Regions from separate parts of the Streptomyces sp. NPDC026589 genome, predicted to be linked through region 4. Evidence: riboswitches for the same ligand, from Rfam matches in the RefSeq annotation. Region 4 holds a riboswitch; each other region holds the start of a gene.
The links. Region 4 has a riboswitch for cyclic di-AMP ahead of AB0F29_RS29320 (transglycosylase family protein). Riboswitches for the same ligand answer to the same signal wherever they lie in the genome.

Region 1 (3,778 bases), on a different contig from region 4:
GTTCGCCGACACCATCCGGCTGATCATCTCGGAGCTGGCCACCAACGCCGTTCAGCACACGTTCGGCCAGTCGCCCACCTTCACCGTGGACCTGCGCCTCGAACGCGACGAGGAGCTGTACCTCGGCGTCACGGACAGTCACCCCCGCTGGCCCCAGCGGCTGCCCGCCGCCGTACGGCAGGACAACGGCCGGGGCATGGTCATCATCCGGGCACTGGCCAAGGAGCGCGGCGGGCGGCTCCAGGTGACCCCGACCGCCGAAGGCGGCAAGACGGTCTGGATCGCCCTCCCCTGGGTCGTCCCGATCCAGGGCTGACCCGGTGAGGCTCATCGCGCGGGGAGCGTGCTCCCGCGGCCGAAGCCGCTGCGCAGCAGCGCGAGCAGCGTCGCCGCCGCCGCGGTCGACCGGTCGCCCCGGTGCACGACCGAGATGGTCCGGCGGAACGAGGCGGGCTCCAGCCGCCGGACCGACAGCGGGGCCGAGGACATCGAGGCGACCATCTCCGGCACCACCGCCACCCCGAGCCCCGCGCTGACCAGCGCGCACACCAGCGCGTACCCGGGCGACTCACAGACCACGGCCGGCGTCGCCCCGGCCTCGGCGAGCGCGTTCTCGACCCCGCGCCGGGGCGGGTGGGTGGGCGCGCTGCTGATCAGTGGCCGCCCCGCCAGCTCGCCGACCGGCAGCCGCCCGGTGCCCTCGGAGAGCCGGTGGCCCACCGAGGCGACCAGCACCAGCTCCTCGACCAGCAGGGGTTCGACGAGAACGCCCGCCGACGGGGGCTCGGCCGCCGCCGGTTCGTAGGCGTGGGTCAGGGCGAGGTCCACCTCGCCCGCGACCACCGCGGCGATGCCGCCCGGCGGTTCGTATTCGGCGACGGCCAGCTCGACCTCCGGATGGGCCCGCCGGAACGCGCTCAGGACCGGCGGCAGCAGATGGATCCCGGCCGTCGTGAACGTCCCCACCCGCAGCCTGCCGCCCGAGAGCCCGGCCAGCTGCGCCAGCTCGTGCCGCGCCTGCTCCAGCTCGTCCAGGACCCGCCGGGCCCGGCCCGCCAGCAGCTCGCCCGCCGCCGTCAGCCGCGCCCCGCGGTGGTGGCGCACCAGCAGTGCCGCCCCGGCCTCCCGCTCCAGTTTGGCCAGCTGCTGGGAGAGCGCGGGCGCGGTGTAGCCCAGGCGGGCGGCGGCCCGGGTGATCGATCCGGCCTCCGCGACCGCCACGAGTGCCGCGAGCCGTGTCGGGTCGTACATGAAAGCGTTCCTTAAGGCAGACCCAGAAGATTGCAAGTACATGCTAAAGGCTCCGCCGGTCCATGGTGGACCCATGGACGCACAACTGATCGCCTTCACCGGGGTCGCCGCCGGGATGGTCGCGCTGCCCGGCGCCGACTTCACCGTCGTCGTACGCAACGCCCTGGCCTCGCGCACCGCGGGCCTGGCCACCGCGCTCGGCGTCGCCGGAGGGCTGCTGGTGCACACCGCGCTCGCGGTCGCCGGACTCGCCGCGGTGCTGGTGACCATGCCGGTGCTCTTCCGCACCGTCCAGCTGCTCGGCGGCGCGTACGTGCTCTACCTCGGGATCAGCGCGCTGTACGCGATCCGCCGCCGGCCCTCGCAGGACAGCTCCGGCTCACCCTCCGGTATGCGGGAGGACGAGCCGGGGCGGCCCGTGACCGGGGAGTTCGGACGCGCGCTGCGCCAGGGGTTCCTGACCAACGCGCTCAACCCGAAGGCCCCGGTCCTCTTCCTCAGCCTGCTGCCGCAGTTCGTGCCCCACGGGCAGCCGCCGCTGCCCAGGACCCTGCTGCTCGCGGCCCTGGTGGTCGTGCTGGCGCTGATCTGGTTCCCGGCCGTCGCCCTGCTCGTGGACCGGCTGGGCCGGTGGCTGCGCCGCCCGCGTACCGCCCGCGCCATCGAGGGCGGCAGCGGTGTGGCGCTCACCGGTCTGGGACTGGCGCTGGTCAGCGGCCCCCTGCTGCGCTGAGGGCGCGGTGTACGTCACGGACGGGCCGGGCCGTCCGCACGGAAAGAGCGTCCGGTCGGCGGGTCAGCGGACCCGTCCGTACCAGACGCTCTTGGACCAGATCTTGGCCAGTCTCACCACGTCCCCCGATTTGGGGGAGTGCCAGATCTTCCCGGCCCCGGCGTAGATGCCCACGTGGTAGACGCTGCGCCCCGAATGGAAGAAGACGAGGTCGCCGCGTTTGCGCTGCGACTTCCCGATGTGGCGGGTCTTGTTGTACTGCTGCTGTGCCGTGCGGGGAAGCTTCTTGCCGGCCTTCTTGAACGAATAGACCGTCAGCCCCGAACAGTCGAAGCGGCTGGGACCGGCCGCTCCGTACTTGTAGGGGGCCCCCTTCTTCGACGCGGCGACCTTCAGGGCCTTCGTCGCGTGGGTGGCGGCCTCGGCATCGCTCACCAGACCGGGCGCCAGCATCGAGGACGTCACGGCCAGGGTGAGTACCGAGGCCGTACCGACCCGGGCGAACAGAGACGGGACATGAACCTGCGCAGACATGCGCAACCCTTCGTCAGCCGCCTGTGAAGGATGACCTGTCGGGTTCGGGCTGGCGAAGTTGCCCGGCCGCTGTCGCGGCTTCACCCCGAGGGCTTCCCGGTCTCCCGGGCGGCCCGTTGTGCTCGGGTCCTCCACTCCTGCCGATCCACTCCTGTCGACCAGTCATCCGGGCGGCGGCAGGACTCGGCGTCCGCCCGGACCGCCCCGCCGCGGTGGCGGGGGCTTGTCGTCCCAGGGATCTTGACTCACCCGGTGCCGGATTTCCGAGCCGAAACAGCGGTTTGTGAGTCTCCTCACCACTGATCCATTCGGGTGGACAGGTCGGATTCGCGCTCGCCCACGAGCCGGGCGCACACCCTCGTACCAGCGACGAAAGGGCACATTTCGAGTACGGACCTAGCGCCGAACGCAAGTTGAGCCGTCGCTCGGGCGGGTGATCGCCTACGCCGAACGAGCGAGACGAATCGGTCCCGGGACCGGGCGTGTCGTGCCCGGGTCCGACCGGTCCGCTCCCGTCCGGCGCTCCCCGTGCGCGGGGCCGGTCAGTTCACGGGCGGCTCCATCGCGACCCGGCCCGCCCGGCGCTCCCCGTCCAGGACGCGCAGGGCCCGCGCCAGGGTGGCGGCGTGGATCCGCGACTCGCCGCGCTCGTGCATCAGGGCCAGGGCGTCGCGCAGCGCGGCCGCCCGGGAGGCCAGGGCCTGGGCGGCCCGCAGCGCGCTGTAGGTGTCGCTGCCACGGGCCGGGTTGATCCGGCCCACCTGGTCGAGCACGGCCAGATAGCAGTCGACGAACTCGCCCTCGGCCCGGGTCAGTGCGGGCAGGGGCGGGAACTCGGGTGGCTCCATCGGCGTTTCACCTCGCGTCGTACGGCGGCCGGGAGAGTCAGCGGTTCTCCATGACGTGGTCGACCAGCCCGTAGGCGAGGGCGGCCCTGGCGTCGAGGATGGTGTCGCGCTCGATGTCGGCGGTGATCTGCTCCGCGGTCCGGCCCGTGTCCCGGACCAGCATGGCCGCGAACATCTCGCGGGTGCGCACCAGTTCGCGCGCGTGGATCTCCAGGTCGGACAGCTGGCCCCGCATCGGATCCTCCATCGCGGGCTGCTGAATGACTACCCGCGCGCCGGGCAGCGCATGTCGCCGCCCCTTCGCCCCGGCAGCCAGCAGGGCCGCCGCATAGGAGCCCGCCTGCCCCAGGCAGAAGGTCTCCACCTCGCAGGTCAGGAACCGCATCGTGTCGTAGACCGCCGCCATCGCCTG
Region 2 (3,778 bases), on a different contig from region 4:
AGGTGATGAGCGGGACGAACCGGCTGCTCATCGACCTCGACCCGGGACAGTTCGCGAGCTGCTGCTACATCGCGCTGGACCCGGTGACCGGAGTGGCCCGCGCCGTACGGGCGGGGCATCCGCAGCCCGTGCTGCGGCGGGCGGACGGCCGGACGGAAGTGCTGGACCTGCCCGGCGGCATCGTGCTCGGGATCGACGGGCAGGCGGCCTATCCGGTCACCGAGATGCACCTCGAACCGGGCGCGATGCTCGCCCTGTTCACGGACGGGCTGATCGAGCGCCCCGGGACGGACATCGACGAGGGGATCGAGCGGTTGCGTGCCACCGTCGAGCGCATCGGCGCGGTCCCCCTGGCCGAGACGGCCGACCAGGTCATCGGAGAGGCCAGGGCGGCCACCGACCGCCCCGACGACATCGCGATCCTGCTCGCCGCCCGGTGGGCCAAGACCCCGGAGATCCGCCGGCCCCGGGAGGGCGGGGCGCCCGGCCCCGACCTGTGGCGCACGTTCAGGAGGCCGGACCCGGGGCCCACGGCGGGCGCACCGGATCCGGCCTCCTGAGAGTCGTCCTGCCGGTCAGGCGCCTGTGCCGGTCAGGCGCCGCTGAGGCGTTGATCAGGCGTCGGCCGGCTGCTCTGCCGGCGCGAAGGCGCCGGAGGCCTCCAGCATCCCCTCGCGCTCCACGACCTTGATCCGCTCACGGCCCTGGGCCGTGCCCAGCGCCTGCTCGTGGGCGTCCAGCTTGTGCCAGCCCTCCCAGGTCGTGTAGCGGACGCCGCGGTCCGCCAGGAAGGCCTCGACGGCCTCCGGCGCGGGCGTGGCCGGCTCCGGCAGCCGGCCGGCCGCCCGGTCCTCCAGGACGCAGGCGACTGTCTCGTTCGCGTCGCCCTTGGTGTGTCCGATCAGGCCGATCGGGCCGCGCTTGATCCAGCCCGTGACGTAGACCGAGGCCATGTGCTCGTCGCCGGCGATGACGCGCCCCGCCTCGTGCGGCACGGTGCCGGAGGCCACGTCGAAGGGGAGCTTGGGCAGCTCCTCCGAGTAGTAGCCGACGGCACGGTAGACGCTCTGCATGTCCCAGTCCGTGAACCGACCGGTGCCCCGGACGTTGCCGGTGCCGTCCAGCTCGGTGCGCTCGGTGCGCAGCGCCACGACCTTGCCGTCCTCGCCGAGGATCTCGACCGGGGACTCGAAGAAGTGCAGGAACAGCTTGTGCGGGCGGTCGCCGACATCGCGGATCGCCCAGTTCTCCAGGGTCTGCGCGACCATGTTGGCCTGCTTGTTCTCCCGGCGGGTCGCGATGGAGCCCTCGTCGTACTCGATGTCCTCGGGGTTGACGATGACCTCGATGTTGGGGGAGTGGTCCAGCTCCCGCAGTTCCATCGGGCTGAACTTGGCCTGTGCGGGGCCACGCCGCCCGAACACGTGCACCTCCAGCGCCTTGTTCTCCTTGAGGCCCTGGTACACGTTGTCCGGGATCTCGGTGGGCAGCAGCTCGTCCGCCGTCTTGGCCAGGACGCGGGCCACGTCCAGGGCCACGTTCCCGACGCCGAGCACGGCGACCTTCTCCGCGGTGAGCGGCCAGGTGCGCGGGACCTCGGGGTGCCCGTCGTACCAGGAGACGAACTCGGCCGCGCCGTAGGAGCCGTCCAGCTGGATGCCGGGGACGTCGAGCGCCCGGTCGGCCTCGGCGCCGGTGGAGAAGATCACCGCGTCGTAGAACGACCGCAGGTCGTCCAGGCCGATGTCGTGCGGGTAGCTGACGTTTCCGAAGAGCCGGATCTGGGGCTTGTCCAGCACCTGGTGCAGGGCCTTGACGATGCCCTTGATCCGCGGGTGGTCGGGGGCCACGCCGTAACGGATGAGACCGAAGGGCGCGGGCATGCGCTCGAAGAGGTCGATGGAGACCCCCGGGTCCTGGCAGACCTCGGATTTGAGCAGCGCGTCCGCAGCGTAGATACCGGCGGGGCCGGCTCCGACAATGGCGACGCGGACGGGGCGTGTCATGGCGTGGTGATCCTTCGGGGCGGGCGAACGCGGGCAGGTACAGCGTACGTCGGAGGTAAGGGTTGGCTTACTAGTCTCCACCGCACACCGTAAGCGATCGCCCCGCGGGCCCTTCGACCGGCCCTGCCTAGAGTGTCCGATTAGCCCGTTTTGTCGTGTCGATATGGGCGATTTGTTTCTTTTGAGCATTCTGCTTGATAAGGGTTCTATTGGGGCTGCTGGGGCATTTGCTTGACCTTGTTTTCGCCATCACCGCGAGGGAGTGGTGAGCGTCACGTCCGAGCGGGCGGACGCAGAAGTGGAAGCGTCGGTTCCCTTCTGTGCGAAGAAAGTTGACGACGTGACGGAGTGACCCGATCCGGCGATTCCGCCTTTCGATCTTGCGTGGAAAAGGGAATCCGGAATGCGGGGCTTGTTCTGTTCGACGTTTCTCGCCTACGGTCACCGTCAATCCGGATGGAACGCCGAATCCTGCCGCCGTCCGGGAATCCGAAACCCACTCACGTACGGCAGGAGCGGGGGACCCAGGTAAGTCGTCGATCCGTAACCGGAACGGCTTGGGGTGAAGTCGCACGACCGTGCGGCCAGACATCTCCCGTCTGAACCCGACAGCTCACCTCGCAGGCGCCGGAGAGGAAATCCCCCATGCCCGCACAGGGTAAGCACCGTCGTTCCCAGTCCGCCTCGCTGCGCCGCGGCCTCGCCGCCGTGACCGCCGGTGGAGCCGTCCTCGCCCTCCCCGTGATAGGCGCCACCAGTGCCTTCGCGGCCCCCGCGCCGCAGCAGGCCGTGGCGCCCGCCCAGCATTCCGTGGCGGCCGGTGAGACGCTTTCCAAGATCGCCCGCGAATATTCCGTCAGCGGCGGCTGGGAGAAGCTGTACGAAGACAACCGGAAGATCATCGGAGAGAATCCCGATCTTATTCAGCCCGGTATCAAGCTGACCCTCGGAGCCAAGGCCGCGGCCGCTTCGGGCGGTAAGGCGGACGAGGCCGCCAAGGCTGCCCCGTCCGCCGTGCGTGGTGCCGAGACGGACCGTGCCGACCGTTCGGAGCGCGTCGACGCCGCTCCCGTGGCAAAGGCCGCTCCGGCCGCGGAGAAGGAGAAGGCCGTCACGTACACGAACGACCTCGACGGCTGGATCAAGGAGTCGCTGGCGGTCATGGCCGAGCAGGGCATCCCCGGCACGTACGAGGGCATCCACCGCAACATCCTGCGCGAGTCCTCGGGCAATCCGGCCGCGATCAACAACTGGGACTCCAACGCGGTCAAGGGCACCCCGTCCAAGGGGCTTCTCCAGGTCATCGACCCGACCTTCCAGGCCTACCACGTGCCCGGCACCTCGACCGACAGCTACGACCCGGTCGCCAACATCACGGCCGCGTGCAACTACGCGGCGGACCGGTACGGCTCGATCGACAACGTCTTCGGCGCCTACTGATCCCTGCGCGCCGAGCCCGAGGGGCCCCGGACCTCATGGATGCTGCTGGCCAACAGCATCCTCATGGTCCGGGGCCCCTCGGGCGTACCGGGAAGTTACCCCCAAGTTTCTAGTGACTTACCACGCCATCGACAGTAGAACCTGTTTCACTCTGTCGAGAGTGAGGTAGGTCACATGAGCGACACCACCATGCGGGACGGCGAGACCAAGGGTGTCTCGCGTCGAAGATTCATCGCTGGAACGGGTTCTCTTCTGGGTGCTGCGGCGATCGCCGGGCACTCCGCACCGGCGTGGGCGGGAGTCCGGGCGGCAGCGGCGCCGATCGGCTCCGG
Region 3 (3,778 bases), on a different contig from region 4:
GCTTGGGTTTTCGGTGAGCTGACCTGCGGTGCGCTGCCACGGGGGCGGCATCCTTCCTGTCGGCTGTCCGCCGGGATATACCGGCGGGTCCGTGAAGGACGCTAATCCCGGGGCCGGGAAAAGAGTCGCCATGACTGCTATTGCCCTGATGTGACGTTTCATCGGTCTTGGTTGATCACCGATGCGTCCACATATCAGGGCAATGCGTTCAATGCCGGAGGTAGCGCACAAGGAAGGTGTGCCTCACTGAAGGGCGCATCCCCGGCCCTGGCTAGGCTCCGGAGCCATGGACGTACTCATCAATGTCTTCGTCGCCCTGCACATCATCGGCATCGCCTCCCTGCTGGGCGGCTTCCTGACGCAGATGAAGGCCATGGGAGCGGGCACCGCCCGCTTCACCCCCGCCATGCTGCACGGCGCGCTGACCATGCTCGTCACCGGCATCGCCCTGGTCGGGCTCAATCAGGCCGACGACCAGACCGTGAACAACGTCAAGATCGGCATCAAGCTCGCGCTGCTGGTCGTGATCCTCGCCCTCGTCTACGTCAAGCGGGACGACGAGACGGTGGACAAGGGCGCGTTCGCCGCGGTCGGCGGACTGACGGCCGCCAACATCTTCATCGCCACGGTCTGGACCTGAGGCGTTCCGGGGGCGGCCGCTGAGAAGCCGCCCCCGGATCACGCACTACGCCGGGCGCACGCTTCCGTAGATCGGCATGGAGTAGATCGACTCCTCGCGCACGTTCGCACCCGGCTTCGGGGCGTGGATCATCATCCCGTCGCCCTTGTAGATGCCGACGTGGCTGATGTCGTCGTAGAAGAAGACCAGGTCTCCGGGGACCAGATCGGACGTGGCGACCCGCGTTCCGACCTCCACCTGGTCCCAGGTCGTCCGGGGCAGGGTCACGCCCGCCTCCCGCCACGCCGCCTGCGTCAGCCCCGAGCAGTCGTAACTGGAGGGGCCCGACGCGCCCCACACGTACGGCTTCCCGATCTGGGCGCGGGCGAAGGCCAGGACCTTCTCCGCCTTGGTGGCGTAGCCGCTGTCCGTACCGGTGCCGTACCCGGAGCCCGGATCCGTTCCCGTACCCGTACCGGATCCGGAGCCCGTGCCCGAACCGCCGCCGGACTCCTTCGCCGCCTCCTCGCGGGCCTTCTCCTCGGCCTCGGCCCTCTCCTTCGCCTCGGCGGCCTGCCGGGCGGCCAGCTTCGCCGCCTTCTCCTTCGCCTCGGCCTCCTGTCTGCGCTCCAGCTCCGCCAGCCGCGCCTTCTCCTCGGCGGTCAGCCTCGACAGCAGGCCCCGGGCCTCGGTGAGCTTGGACTGCACGTCCTTCTTGCTGGAGGCGAGCGTGGCCTGCGTCTCGGTGAGGGTCTCCAGGCTCTTCACCGCCTCCGCGCGCTTCCTCGCCGCCGAGGCCTGCTGCGTACGGACCTCGTCGACAGCCTTCTGCTGCCGCTCCGTCGCCCGGTCCATCAGCCGGCTCTGGTCGAAGTACCCCTGCGGGTTCTCCGCCAGGAAGAACGTCGCCGCGGGCGCGATGCCCCCGTTGCGGTACTGGGCCGCCGCGTAGGAGCCCAGTGCCCGGCGCGCCTCGTTGATCTTCTCGGCCCGCTTCGCCACGTCGGAGAGCAGCGAGTCGACCTTCGTCTGCTGGGACGCGGAGGCGGCCTTGGCCCGGTTGTACTCCTGGGTCGCGGTGCCCGCCTGCCGGTACAGGGCGTCGACCTTCTTCCGCACTTCTTCGATGGCGGGCTTCGGCTCCGCCGGCGCGGCCGTGGCGCTCTGCGTGGAGAGCAGCGTCACGGAGGCCAGCGCGGCCGTCGTCAGCCCGACGGCGGGTGTGGTGGTGCGCACCTTCGTGCGCGGCTTGCGATGCGATGCCAAGACCGGCATCTCCTTCCGTGGGCCGCCTACCGGGTTAGCTGTCGGGTTCGGACGGAACGGAAGGCTGTCCTACGGTCCGGCCGCGAGGGCACGGACCGATTCACCCCGGTGTCGCGTGTGGGTCCCCGGTTCCGAACGGCCTGGGCGGCAGGACGGATTCGGCAGAGGCGCCCGTCGGGCGTGGTTCGCCCCAGGGAGGTACGGGCCACCTGACCGAGCACGCTAGCCAACCGGCCCCGCCGCTGGGAAGGACGATGAGCGATATGCCCGATACATTTTCGTGACCTTTCCGGATCGGGGGCCCGGCACCCCCTCCCACCGGGCACTCCTTCACGGAACGTCGACGTCCGGTCTCTGCGCGTACGGGGGAGAGGCGGGCGATTCCCCGGTGCCGACGGCCGCTTCCCGGCTTCGGCCGAAGGTTGTCAGTCCGGCCGCCTAGACTCAGGAGGCGATGAGCAGCCTCTTTGACGACAGTTTCCTGACCGGCCTCCAGCCCGTGGAGGACGGCCCCCCGCCGCCCCCCGAGGACCACGCGCCCGAAGCGGTGCCGGAGGGACTCTTCGGAGGCGTCTACGACGCGCCCCCGCCGCCCCGGGACGGGTACTACCGGGACGGTCACGCGCGCCCGGTGATCGACTCCGCCGCCCTGCTCGACGGGTTGAACACCGAGCAGCGCGCCGCCGTCGTGCACGCCGGGTCCCCGCTGCTCATCGTCGCGGGAGCCGGCTCCGGCAAGACCCGCGTCCTCACCCACCGCATCGCCCACCTGCTGGCCGAGCGCGGGACGCACCCCGGGCAGATCCTCGCGATCACCTTCACCAACAAGGCCGCGGGCGAGATGAAGGAACGCGTCGAGCAGCTCGTCGGCCCTCGCGCCAACGCCATGTGGGTCATGACCTTCCACAGCGCGTGCGTCCGCATCCTGCGCCGCGAGTCGAAGAAGCTCGGCTTCACCTCGTCGTTCTCGATCTACGACGCCGCCGACTCCAAGCGCCTGATGGCCCTGGTCTGCCGCGACCTCGATCTGGACCCGAAGCAGTTTCCGCCGAAGTCCTTCACCGCCAAGGTCTCCAACCTCAAGAACGAGCTCATCGACGAGGAGACCTTCGCCGGGCAGGCCGCGGACGGTTTCGAGAAGACCCTGGCCCAGGCGTACGCGCTCTACCAGGCCCGCCTGCGCGAGGCCAACGCCCTGGACTTCGACGACATCATCATGACGACGGTCCACCTGCTCCAGGCCTTCCCCGACGTCGCCGAGCACTACCGCCGCCGCTTCCGCCACGTCCTCGTCGACGAGTACCAGGACACCAACCACGCCCAGTACACGCTGGTGAGGGAGCTGGTCGGCCCGGCCGGGGAGGCCGACGCACCCGCCGAGCTGTGCGTGGTGGGCGACGCGGACCAGTCGATCTACGCCTTCCGGGGCGCGACCATCCGCAACATCCTCCAGTTCGAGGAGGACTACCCGAGCGCGACGACGATCCTGCTGGAGCAGAACTACCGCTCCACGCAGACGATCCTCTCCGCCGCCAACGCCGTGATCGAGCGCAACGAGAGCCGCCGCCCCAAGAACCTCTGGACCAACGCCGGCAGCGGCGCCCGCATCACCGGCTACGTCGCCGACACCGAGCACGACGAGGCGCAGTTCGTCGCCGACGAGATCGACCGGCTCACCGACGCGGGCGACGCCAAGGCGGGCGACGTCGCCGTCTTCTACCGGACCAACGCCCAGTCCCGTGTCTTCGAAGAGATCTTCATCCGCGTCGGCCTGCCCTACAAGGTCGTCGGCGGTGTGCGCTTCTACGAGCGCAAGGAGGTCCGGGACGTCCTGGCCTACCTCCGGGTCCTCGCCAACCCCGAGGACACCGTCCCGCTGCGCCGCGTCCTCAA
Region 4 (3,778 bases):
TGGAGGGACAGACCGCGCTGACCACCCTGTTGAGGCGCCTTCCTGACCTGCGACTTGCGGGAGAACCTGGCGATTTGCGCTGGCGCGGCGGACTCATCATGCGTGGACTGCGCACCCTTCCGGTCGCGTTCGAACCGGGTAGTCGATCCGAAAAAAGTGACAGAGTGTCAACTCCGTGACTTTCACGTGATCTGCGCTGCATCGACTTGTGACACACGTTCGAGTCCCGCTAGGTTCACGGTTCGACGCGTCGGTCGCACCTTGCTCACGCGTCACTTGGGCGCCGAAGCAGGCACGGAATCCGCTGTGCGGCGCTCAGGCCACTCGCTTGTCAGTCGCACGGAAGGCATACCCATGGGCTCCGCGAACGGCAGACACCGCCGCCCTCGTCAGGCACCCGCCATCATCGTCGCCGCAGGCGTGACGGGATCGGCCATCGCCATCCCGCTGCTCGGCGCCGGCGGCGCGCACGCGGCCGAGGCCACCACCTGGGACCGGGTCGCCGAGTGCGAGAGCGGCGGCATGTGGAGCGCCGATCTCGGCAACGGCTACTACGGCGGGCTCCAGTTCTCGCAGGAGACCTGGTCGGCTTACGGCGGCACGGCGTTCGCGCCCCGCGCCGACCTCGCCAGCCGCTCGCAGCAGATCTCCGTCGCCGAGAAGGTCCTGGACGACCAGGGCCCGAAGGCGTGGCCCAGCTGTGCGGTCATCTCCGGCCTCGCGGTGGACGGCGGTCTGCCCGGCGTCGACCCGGGCACCTCGCCGTCCACGGATCCGTCCGCCGACCCGTCCGCGGATCCGTCGGCGGACCCCTCGGCCGACCCGACCTCCACCCCGACCGGCGAAGCGGATGCAACCGGCGAACCCGGTGAATCCGGCGAACCCGGTGAATCCGGTGAAGCGCGCGAAACGGGCAAGGGTGAGAAGGGTAATGAGGCGGACAAGGGCGGTAGTGGTGGCGCGGAGAAGCGGAGCGAGGCTCCCGACTCCTCGGTGACGCCCTCCGCCCCGCCCGCCTCCGGCGCCCCCGACGCCTCGGACCCCTCCACCGCCCCCGACGCCTCGGCGGACGAGGACGGCAAGGGGGGCAAGCACCGGGGCGCCCCCGCGCCCGAGGAGGCCGACGCGGGCCAGAAGGACGGTCCCCGTGAGTCCGGCCGGCACGCCTCGCGTGGCGAGGGCGACGCGCGGGACGGTGGCACGGCGCCCGCCGACGGGTACACGGTGCGGCCCGGCGACAACCTCTGGGCGATCGCCGACGCCCAGGAGATCCCCGGCGGCTGGACCGGCCTGTACGAGACGAACAAGGACCTCCTGGGCTCCGACCCGGACCTGATCCTGCCCGGCCAGAACCTGGACCTGGGCATGGACCGGGGTGCGGGCGAGGACGCGGGCCGGGGTGCGGCCGAGAGCGCCGCCCCGGCCGCCCCGGAGGGCGCCGAGACACCCGCCGGGGCGCCCGCCGCCAACTGAACGAATTCGGGAAAACACCCCGAAAATCGAGGCAGTTAAGAGACCTATGTCCACTTTTGCGTAAGTGAGACATGGGTCTCTTTGCCTCAACTGGCGCGGCTCGCCCGGCTGGTCCGGGTGAATCGCCCCCCACCTGCGGAAACGCCCAGTCGGCCACGGCGAGTTCGGGTTGATTGCCCCCTATGTCCATCTTTGAATGTCGGGGTTGCCTGTGTTTACGGTCGGACCGCTCGCACCGCGGGCCCCGTCGACCGTCACGCCGAATCCTGCCGTCGGTCGAAGGGAACAGACGCGTAAGCGCCGTAGGCAGGAGCGGGGGACCCAGGTAAGCCGCCGGGTCCGGACGCCTCGTCGAACCGACGGGGACGTACGGGACCGGCTAGGGGTGAAGTCGCGAGCAGCACCGCGCGACCGGGCAACTCATCAGCCCGAACCCGACAGCTCACCTCGTAGGCGTCGGTGAGGAGATTCGTTCCATGCTGCTGAACAGCAAGGGCAAGCACCGCCGCCCGTCCAAGGCCACCCGTATCGCCACCCTCGCGGGTGTCACCGGTACCGCCATCGCCATCCCGCTGATGGGCGCGACCAGCGCTTCCGCCGCCTCCGTCGAGACCTGGGACGCCGTCGCCCAGTGCGAGTCCGGCGGCAACTGGTCCATCAACACCGGCAACGGCTACTACGGCGGACTGCAGTTCTCGCAGTCCAGCTGGGCCGCCGCCGGCGGTACGCAGTACGCCTCCCGTGCCGACCTGGCCTCCAAGGACCAGCAGATCGCCACCGCCGAGAAGCTCCTCGACCTCCAGGGCCCGGGCGCCTGGGCCTGCGCCGGCGCCGGCGGCCTCACCAACGACGGTGTGGACCCGGGCGTCAACACCGGCTCCGGCTCCGGCTCCGGCGAGAGCAAGCCCGAGCAGGCGCAGCCCGAGCGCCAGGCCGAGCAGCCCACCACGCGCTCCGAGCAGCGCGAGGCCCCCAAGGCCGAGAGCAAGAAGACCGTCACCACCCCGACCGGCGAGAAGGTCCAGAAGGGCGACGGCGAGTACAAGGTCAAGGCCGGCGACACCCTGAGCACCATCGCCGACGCGGAGGGCGTCAAGGGCGGCTGGAGCAAGCTCTTCAAGCTCAACGACGACATCGTCAAGGACGCCGACCTGATCTTCCCGGGTCAGCAGCTCCACCTGAAGTAATCGCCGTCTCTCCTCTCCGGAGGAGAAGCGTCCGGCGGCACTTCTCCTCGCACGGCTCCCCGGCCCGGCGCGCTCGTCCCCCCAGCGCGCCGGGCCGGGTTCTTCGTGAGCGGCGGGCGCCGCTGGCCCGCATGTGTTCACCTCTTGTTGTTACCGCTCAGTAGGTTTCTAGAGTTTTGTCCCGTGATGCAGCTCCTTGGACCCTTTTTCGTCCCAGGAGGCGGGCGGTCGGCCGGTCGACACGGCCGGGCCCGATAGGCTCGTGCCGCAAGGCCACAGTGACCCTGCACAACCAGTGTCAGATCCCAGAAGGAGATGCCTCGTGCCGTCCATCGACGTCGTCGTAGCCAGGGAAATCCTCGACTCCCGGGGCAACCCCACGGTCGAGGTCGAGGTTGGCCTCGACGACGGCAGCACGGGCCGTGCTGCTGTTCCGTCCGGAGCCTCCACCGGTGCGTTCGAGGCCATCGAGCTTCGCGACGGTGACCCCAACCGCTACATGGGCAAGGGCGTCGAGAAGGCCGTCCTCGCCGTCATCGAGCAGATCGGCCCGGAGCTCGTCGGGTACGACGCCACCGAGCAGCGCCTCATCGACCAGGCGATGTTCGACCTCGACGCCACCGAGAACAAGGCGTCGCTCGGCGCGAACGCCATCCTCGGCGTCTCGCTGGCCGTCGCGCACGCCGCCTCCGAGGCGTCCGACCTGCCGCTCTTCCGTTACCTCGGCGGCCCGAACGCGCACCTGCTGCCCGTTCCGATGATGAACATCCTGAACGGCGGCTCGCACGCCGACTCCAACGTGGACGTCCAGGAGTTCATGATCGCCCCGATCGGCGCGGAGTCCTTCTCCGAGGCCCTGCGCTGGGGCGCGGAGGTCTACCACACGCTGAAGAAGGTCCTCAAGACCAAGGGCCTGTCCACCGGACTCGGCGACGAGGGCGGCTTCGCCCCGAACCTGGAGTCCAACCGCGCCGCCCTGGACCTCATCGTCGAGGCCATCAAGGAGGCCGGTTACGTCCCGGGCCGCGACATCGCGCTCGCGCTCGACGTCGCCGCGTCCGAGTTCTACAAGGACGGCGTCTACGAGTTCGAGGGCAAGTCCCGCTCGGCCGCCGAGA

Region 1: linked by a shared signal. The riboswitch ahead of AB0F29_RS33515 (C40 family peptidase) and the one ahead of AB0F29_RS29320 (transglycosylase family protein) in region 4 are both predicted to bind cyclic di-AMP.
Region 2: linked by a shared signal. The riboswitch ahead of AB0F29_RS15840 (LysM peptidoglycan-binding domain-containing protein) and the one ahead of AB0F29_RS29320 (transglycosylase family protein) in region 4 are both predicted to bind cyclic di-AMP.
Region 3: linked by a shared signal. The riboswitch ahead of AB0F29_RS19185 (NlpC/P60 family protein) and the one ahead of AB0F29_RS29320 (transglycosylase family protein) in region 4 are both predicted to bind cyclic di-AMP.

Annotation. Positions count from the first base shown of each region.
Region 1 is NZ_JBEZYG010000026.1:50,736-54,513, reverse strand. It holds gene AB0F29_RS33530 (ATP-binding protein) at 1-316, shown strand, start outside; gene AB0F29_RS33525 (LysR family transcriptional regulator) at 328-1,251, opposite strand; gene AB0F29_RS33520 (LysE family translocator) at 1,325-1,984, shown strand; gene AB0F29_RS33515 (C40 family peptidase) at 2,048-2,518, opposite strand; cyclic di-AMP (ydaO/yuaA leader) riboswitch at 2,522-2,707, opposite strand; gene AB0F29_RS33510 (hypothetical protein) at 3,061-3,366, opposite strand; gene AB0F29_RS33505 (ATP-dependent Clp protease proteolytic subunit) at 3,404-3,778, opposite strand, start outside.
Region 2 is NZ_JBEZYG010000008.1:70,989-74,766, reverse strand. It holds gene AB0F29_RS15850 (SpoIIE family protein phosphatase) at 1-560, shown strand, start outside; gene AB0F29_RS15845 (FAD-dependent oxidoreductase) at 615-2,006, opposite strand; cyclic di-AMP (ydaO/yuaA leader) riboswitch at 2,459-2,646, shown strand; gene AB0F29_RS15840 (LysM peptidoglycan-binding domain-containing protein) at 2,652-3,446, shown strand; gene AB0F29_RS15835 (GMC oxidoreductase) at 3,621-3,778, shown strand, end outside.
Region 3 is NZ_JBEZYG010000010.1:151,509-155,286, forward strand. It holds gene AB0F29_RS19175 (C40 family peptidase) at 1-40, opposite strand, end outside; gene AB0F29_RS19180 (hypothetical protein) at 287-640, shown strand; gene AB0F29_RS19185 (NlpC/P60 family protein) at 686-1,894, opposite strand; cyclic di-AMP (ydaO/yuaA leader) riboswitch at 1,893-2,042, opposite strand; gene pcrA (DNA helicase PcrA) at 2,340-3,778, shown strand, end outside.
Region 4 is NZ_JBEZYG010000020.1:16,464-20,241, reverse strand. It holds gene AB0F29_RS29330 (cytochrome P450) at 1-179, shown strand, start outside; gene AB0F29_RS29325 (transglycosylase family protein) at 355-1,473, shown strand; cyclic di-AMP (ydaO/yuaA leader) riboswitch at 1,762-1,944, shown strand; gene AB0F29_RS29320 (transglycosylase family protein) at 1,950-2,660, shown strand; gene eno (phosphopyruvate hydratase) at 2,983-3,778, shown strand, end outside.